3 regions of the Agromyces cerinus genome follow, and region 2 is predicted to be linked to each of the others. Evidence: predicted binding sites of a transcription regulator. Region 2 holds the regulator's gene; each other region holds the start of a gene.
The links. The regulator HrcA, encoded in region 2, represses chaperone genes, less so after heat shock. The targets are predictions, from matches to a motif close to TTNGCACTCGNNNNNNNCGAGTGCNAA.

Region 1: a site for HrcA is predicted at 1,122-1,148, ahead of groES (co-chaperone GroES). Genes of this name have one in related genera too.
Region 3: a site for HrcA is predicted at 1,009-1,035, ahead of groL (chaperonin GroEL). Genes of this name have one in related genera too.

Annotation. Positions count from the first base shown of each region.
Region 1 covers NZ_JAFBCT010000001.1:372,029-374,275, forward strand. Annotated here, with positions in the region: gene JOE59_RS01765 (class I SAM-dependent methyltransferase) at 1-1,068, opposite strand, end outside; gene groES (co-chaperone GroES) at 1,242-1,538, shown strand; gene rarD (EamA family transporter RarD) at 1,726-2,247, shown strand, end outside.
Region 2 covers NZ_JAFBCT010000001.1:1,566,692-1,568,938, forward strand. Annotated here, with positions in the region: gene dnaJ (molecular chaperone DnaJ) at 1-674, opposite strand, end outside; gene hrcA (heat-inducible transcriptional repressor HrcA) at 730-1,752, opposite strand; gene JOE59_RS07235 (DUF4870 domain-containing protein) at 1,950-2,247, shown strand, end outside.
Region 3 covers NZ_JAFBCT010000001.1:521,514-523,760, reverse strand. Annotated here, with positions in the region: gene groL (chaperonin GroEL) at 1-963, opposite strand, end outside; gene JOE59_RS02435 (DUF3048 domain-containing protein) at 1,089-2,135, opposite strand; gene JOE59_RS02430 (cold-shock protein) at 2,213-2,247, opposite strand, start outside.

The sequences.
Region 1 (2,247 bases), 1.2 Mb from region 2:
GCCGCGCTTCTTGATCTCGAGCGTGCCGATGCCGCGGGCCGCGAGCGCCTGGCGCAGCTGACGTTCGTCGGCGGGCAGGCGCTCGAGCAGGCGGAACCCGCGCGCGAACGGCGAATCGAACGCCGTGTCGCTGGTCAGGTAGGCGATGCCGGAGCTCAGCATCCACGCGCCGTTCGCCCGGGCGAGGTCGCCGATCAGGCGCGCGCGGATCACGGCGCCGTCGGGCTCGTACACGAACTCCCCGAGCGGGCCGACGGGAGCGTCCTCACTGTCGGCATCGGCCGTGAGCTCCTGGGCGGCGTCGCCGCGGATCACGAGCGCTGCACGGCGGATGCCCGGGCGTGCGACCGCCCCGAACCAGACGCCGAGCTCGACGAGGTCGCCGTCGACCGAGACCCACTGCGCCTCGGCGCCGGTCGGAATCACGTCGCGGTCGGTGCCCGGGCCGAGCTTCACGCCGACGGGCATGCGCTCGCCGAGCCCGAAGGCGAAGTCGAGCGAGGGGGAGTAGGCCGAGGCATCCGCGATCCTCGTCGTCGTGCCGCCAGCGGTCGTGCGGCGCGCGGGATCGAGCCAGGCTCCGTCGATGCCGCCGAGCGCGACCTGCTCGGCCTGCTCGTGCAACACGCGCACGTGCGAGAACGGCGTGAGGTTGTATGCGGCGATGGCGGCCGTCACCTCGTCGGCTTCGGCGGCGGTGACCTCGAGGTCGATCGCGGCCATGGCGAGGGCGTCGCCGCCGATGCCGCAGCCGAGGTCGGCGACATGGCGCACGCCGGCGCGCGAGAAGCGTCCGGCGTGGAGGGCGGCGACCTTCAGGCGCGTCGCCTGTTCGAGGCCCGCCTCGGTGAAGAGCATGCGCGACGCGAACGGGCCGAACTTCGCCTCGGCTTTCGCACGGAGCTTCGCCTGGCTGAGCACGGCGGCGACGAGCGTCGGCGGGTGCCCCTGCTTGCGCAGGTCGGCGACGGTCTTGACGATGTCGGCCTTCGAGTCCCAGTCGGGCAGCCCGTCGAGCAGCGTGAGACCCTCGGGGGAGAGCAGTTCGACGAGTTCGGCGCGATCCACCCGGCAACGCTAGCACCGCGCTGCGGCCGGCGTTTCGCCAGTGGCTGAACGGGCTGGCACTCACGTTGCACGAGTGCCAAATCGCGCCTAGACTCGCCTTAGCACTCTCGCTCTGAGGCTGCTAACCAAGTCTTCGTCAAGACAGTTTTCTTCACAGAGAGAAGGGGTCAACCGTGTCGGTTTCCATCAAGCCGCTCGAGGATCGCATCGTCATCAAGCAGGTCGAGGCCGAGCAGACCACCGCATCCGGTCTGGTCATCCCCGACACCGCCAAGGAGAAGCCCCAGGAGGGCGAGGTCGTGGCAGTGGGCCCCGGCCGCATCGATGACAACGGCAACCGCGTCCCGCTCGACGTCGCTGTCGGCGACAAGGTGATCTACTCGAAGTACGGCGGCACCGAGGTCAAGTTCGGCGGCGAGGACTTCCTCGTCCTGTCGGCTCGCGACGTGCTGGCAGTCGTCGTCCGCTAAGGCGCGACAGATCGATCCGAGGCCCGGATGCCCCATGGGGCATCCGGGCCTCGTCGTATGCGGGCAGCGGATGTCGCGGCATCCGCTGCCCGGAATGCCACGCCGTCGTCCCGTCGCGGCCGGATCTCGACGCCGAACGGCCGACCGGTCGCCGATCGGCGCCCGTTCTCGGGCGTAGTCTGTGCTGGTGCCATCCCGCTCCGAGACCCAGGTTCCCGAATCGGCCGGCGCCTCGGCCGGCGTGAGCCGATCCGGCCTCCTCTATGCGATCGCCGCCTACGGTCTCTGGGGATTCCTGCCGATCTACTTCATCGCGCTGGCCCCCTCGGGCCCGGTCGAGATCGTCGCATGGCGGGTGCTCTTCTCGCTCGTCTTCTGCGCCCTGCTGATCCTCGTCACGCGCGCGTGGCGTGCACTCGGCCTGCTCTTCCGCGATCGGCGCATCGTGCTCACGATGGGCCTCGCGGGCGTGCTCATCTTCATCAACTGGCAGACCTACGTCTTCGCGGCGACGACGAACCAGGTCGTCGAAGCGGCGCTCGGCTACTTCATCAACCCCATCGTCACCGTGTTCCTCGGCGTGTTCGTGCAGCGCGAGCGGCTGAACCCGACCCAGTGGACCGCGGTCGGCATCTCGATCGTCGCGGTGATCGTGCTCGCCCTCGGCTATGGTCAGCTGCCCTGGATCGCCCTCGTGCTGGCGTTCTCG
Region 2 (2,247 bases):
GAGCCCGGCATCTGCAGGCGCACGCCCGTGTCGACGCCGGCGGGGATGTCGACGGGCACGGTGCGGCGGGCGCGAACGCGCCCCTGACCCTGGCAGGTCACGCAGGGCGTCGCGATGACGGTGCCGTAGCCGCGGCAGGTGCCGCAGGGGCTCGAGGTCATGACGTTGCCGAGGAGCGAGCGCACCGAGCGCTGGATCGAGCCGGTGCCGTGGCAGATGTCGCAGGTGACGGGCGAGGTGCCCGGCTGGCAGCACGAGCCGTGACACGTCTCGCAGGTCACCGCGGTGTCGACCTCGATGTCGCGGTGCGTGCCGAAGATGACCTCGTCGAGACCGACCTCGACGCGCAGCAGCGCGTCTTGACCGCGCTCACGACGCGACCGCGGACCGCGGCTCTGCTGGCCTGCCCCGAAGAAGGTCTCGAAGATGTCGCCGAAGCCGCCGAAGTTCTGGCCGCCGCCGAAGCCGCCCTGGTCGCCGAGGTCGTACTGCTGGCGCTGCTTCGGGTCGGAGAGCACGTCGTACGCGTGCGTGACCGACTTGAAGCGCTCGGATGCCTCGGCGCCCGGGTTGACGTCGGGGTGGAGTTCGCGCGCGAGACGGCGGTAGGCCTTCTTGATCTCGTCGGGGGTTGCGTCGTGGGAGACGCCGAGGACCTCGTAGTGGTCGGCCACGGAGGGCTTGTCCTTTCGATTGCCGGATGCCGGTCGCGAGCGACGGGCGGCGGGTTCAGTTCTCGCCGAGCGTTCGGGAGAGGTAACGGGCGACGGCGCGTACGGCCGCCATGCTGTGGGAGTAGTCCATGCGGGTGGGGCCGACGATGCCGAGGCGCGAGATGTCGCGGCCCGGGATCGCGAAGGCGCTCGAGACGACCGAGGTCTCGCCAAGGCCGAACGAGGCGTTCTCGCGCCCGATGCGCACCGTCACGGCGTGCTCGTCGGTCGCCATCTCGCCGAAGAGCTTCAGCAGTACCACCTGCTCTTCGATGGCCTCGATCACGCCGAGGATCGAGCCGGCGAAGTCCTGCTCGGTGCGCACGAGGTTCGCCGCTCCGGCGACCACGAGGCGATCCTGGCGCTGGGCGCGCGCCTGCTCGGCGAGCGTCACGGCGAGCGTGTGCAGCACCGCCGCGTGGCGCGGGTCGACGTTGTCGATCTCGCCCGACAGCGCGTCCGCGGCATCCGCCATCGCCCGGCCTCCGGCGATGTCGTTCAGTCGCACGCGGAGGTCGCCGAGCGTCTGCTCGTCGACGGGCTCCTCGAGTTCGGCGAGACGCTGCTCGACCTGCCCGGAGTCGGTGATGAGGATGCAGAGCACCCGCTCGGGGGCGAGCGCGATGAGCTCGACGTGGCGCACGCGCGCACTGCCGAAGCTCGGGTACTGCACGACCGCGAGCTGGTTGGTGAGCTGGGCGATGAGTCGCACCGTGCGTGCGAGCAGTTCGTCGAGATCGCTCGATTCGCCGAGGAACGTCTCGATCGCCTGCCGCTGTGCGCCGCTCAGCGGACGCACGTCGGTGAGCTGATCGACGAAGACCCGGTAGCCCTTGTCGGTCGGGATGCGGCCCGACGACGTGTGCGGCGCCGCGATCAGCTCCTCTTCTTCGAGCAGTGCCATGTCGTTGCGGATCGTCGCGGCGGAGACGCCGAAGGCGTGCCGTTCGACGATCGACTTCGAGCCGACGGGTTCGCGGGACGCGACGTAGTCCTGCACGATCGCTCGCAGAACTGCGAGGCTGCGTTCGGAGACCATGACCCTCGCTTCCCTCCATCGCTTAGCACTCGTTCTGAGTGAGTGCTAATCATATCGCGCCATACCGTGACGCGGCCGTTGCCAGCCGCGAGGCGCGGCGCTAGCTTATGGGTATCCCCCGCGAGTCACCCCCTTTGCAGCGATGCCCCGTCGCGCGAGATGCGGTTCATCTGAGAGCCCTCCGAAAGGCACACGCCATGACCGATTCCAACACCCCGACCCCCGATCCCGACGCCCAGCCGACCCCGCCGCCCGCCGCCCCCCAGGGCGCGCCCGCAGGCGCGCAGCCGGCCGCGGCTGCGCCCCTCTCGCAGGAGCAGGACGTGCAGTGGGGCGCCTTCGCCCACCTCGGCGGCGTGGTCGGGTTCCTCCCGGCGCTCATCATCTGGCTCGTCTTCAAGGACCGCGGCCCGTTCACGAACACCGAGGCGAAAGAGGCGCTGAACTTCCAGATCACGATCCTCATCGCCTACATCGTGGGCTCGATCCTCACGG
Region 3 (2,247 bases), 1.0 Mb from region 2:
GACCTTGCGAGCCGAGCCGAGCAGGTCGAGGGTGACGTTCTCGAGCTTGAGGCCGACCTCCTCGGAGATGACCTGGCCACCGGTGAGGGTCGCGATGTCCTGCAGCTGCGCCTTGCGACGGTCGCCGAAGCCGGGAGCCTTGACGGCGACCGACTTGAAGATGCCGCGGATCTTGTTGACGATCAGCGTCGCGAGTGCTTCGCCGTCGACGTCTTCAGCGATGATGAGGAGCTGCTTGCCGGTCTGGATGACCTTGTCGACGATCGGCAGCAGGTCCTTGATGTTCGAGACCTTGCCGTTGACGATCAGGATGTAGGGGTCTTCGAAGACCGCTTCCTGGCGCTCGGGGTCGGTGACGAAGTACGCCGACAGGTAGCCCTTGTCGAAGCGCATGCCCTCGGTCAGCTCGAGCTCGGTGCCGAAGGTGTTCGACTCCTCGACGGTGACGACGCCCTCCTTGCCGACCTTGTCGATCGCCTCGGCGATGAGCGCACCGATCTGCTCGTCGGCGGCGGAGATCGATGCCGTGGCGGCGATCTCTTCCTTCGTCTCGACGTCCTTCGCGTTGGCGAGGAGCTCGGCCTCGACGGCCGCGACGGCCTTCTCGATGCCGCGCTTGAGCGAGATGGGGTCGGCGCCTGCGGCGACGTTGCGGAGGCCCTCGCGCACGAGCGCCTGGGCGAGCACGACCGAGGTCGTGGTGCCGTCACCGGCGACGTCGTCGGTCTTCTTGGCGACCTCCTTGACGAGCTCGGCACCGATCTTCTCGTACGGGTCGTCGAGTTCGATCTCCTTGGCGATCGACACACCGTCGTTCGTGATCGTGGGTGCGCCCCACTTCTTCTCGAGCACGACGTTGCGTCCGCGCGGGCCGAGGGTCACCTTCACCGCGTCGGCGAGCGTGTTCAGGCCACGCTCGAGGCCACGACGGGCCTCCTCGTTGAAAGCAATGATCTTTGCCATGTGTTTCTCTCGTCCTTTCCCGGACGTCTTCAAAGATTCGTTGGGTTAGCACTCAAAACGAGTGAGTGCTAAATCGATTCTGGCACTCGACCGCCACGAGTGCAAGCGAGCCCGAGGCTGTCCGCTCAGGGCGTGAAGGTCGCAGAACCCTCGCCCGGCACGAGCTCGACCCACGTGTTGCCGGGAGCCAGCCGCAGCGGAGAACCGTCGTCGGCCGTGAGGATGATCGGCGACTCCGACGCATCCTTCGTCCAAGTGCCATGAGCCGTTCGCCCTCCGGCGGAGACCCAGGCCTCGCCCGACCCGATCATCACGGTCTTCGGCACCTCGCCGTAGCGCCAGTCGATCGCGACGCGCACGGTCACGACGTTCGTCGCCCGCACCCGCTCGCCGGACGCCTCCGTGTCGGGCGAGCCCTCCTGCGAACGCAACCAGACGGATGCCGCGGCATCCCACTCCCAACTGGGGAACCGGCCCTCGGAGAAGACGAGGTCGACGCGCGACGTCGGCACCGCGGCGAGCGCCGGGGCCGCGAGCGGATCGGCTGTGCCGTAGGCGAACTGCACGGGCGGCGGCGCGAGCGCGGCGTTGCGGGAGACCGCCTCTGCCGACTCGAGGATCACGTCGTGCGGCCCGGGCCGTTCATCGGCCCGGAAGAAGAGTCCCGTCTCGTCGTAGTCGAAGACGAGGTTCACGAGGGGCGTCGCCATCATCATCGCGACGAACTGGTCCTGGCCGCCCGAGTAGGCGATGATGCCACCGAAGGGCGAGGCGATGTCCGGATCCATGGGGCGGATCGATCGCACAGGGCCGACCTCGTCGGGGACGTCCGAATGCCAGATCGCGACGTAGCGGGTGAGACCGCCCTCGACGAGCTCCTCGAAGACGATGTCGGTGCGATTCAGGGCGATCTGCGGGCGCGCCTCTTCGTGGTTGTCGACCTTCACCGCGAGCGAGGGGTGCGCGAGCGCGGCCTCCTCTGCGGGCGTTCCGCGCAGCGGGGCGAACGAGACCGCGGCGGCCGCCGAATCGGAGGAGGGTCGTGCCTCGGCCTCGGTCGGTGCCGGAGCGGGGCGCGGCGATTGGCAGGCGGCCAGCAGCAGCGTCGCCGTGACGAGCACGGCGATGCGCGCTCCCCGCCGGAGCGGAGCCGGCTCGGCCTGCGCTGCCATGCGGTCAGCGTAGACCCGCGCACCGCCGGAGATGCGAGAGCGCGCCGCCGGAGCGGCGGCGCGCCCGCGAATCGACGTCAGGCCGGGCGGACGCCTTCGGCCTGCGGCCCCT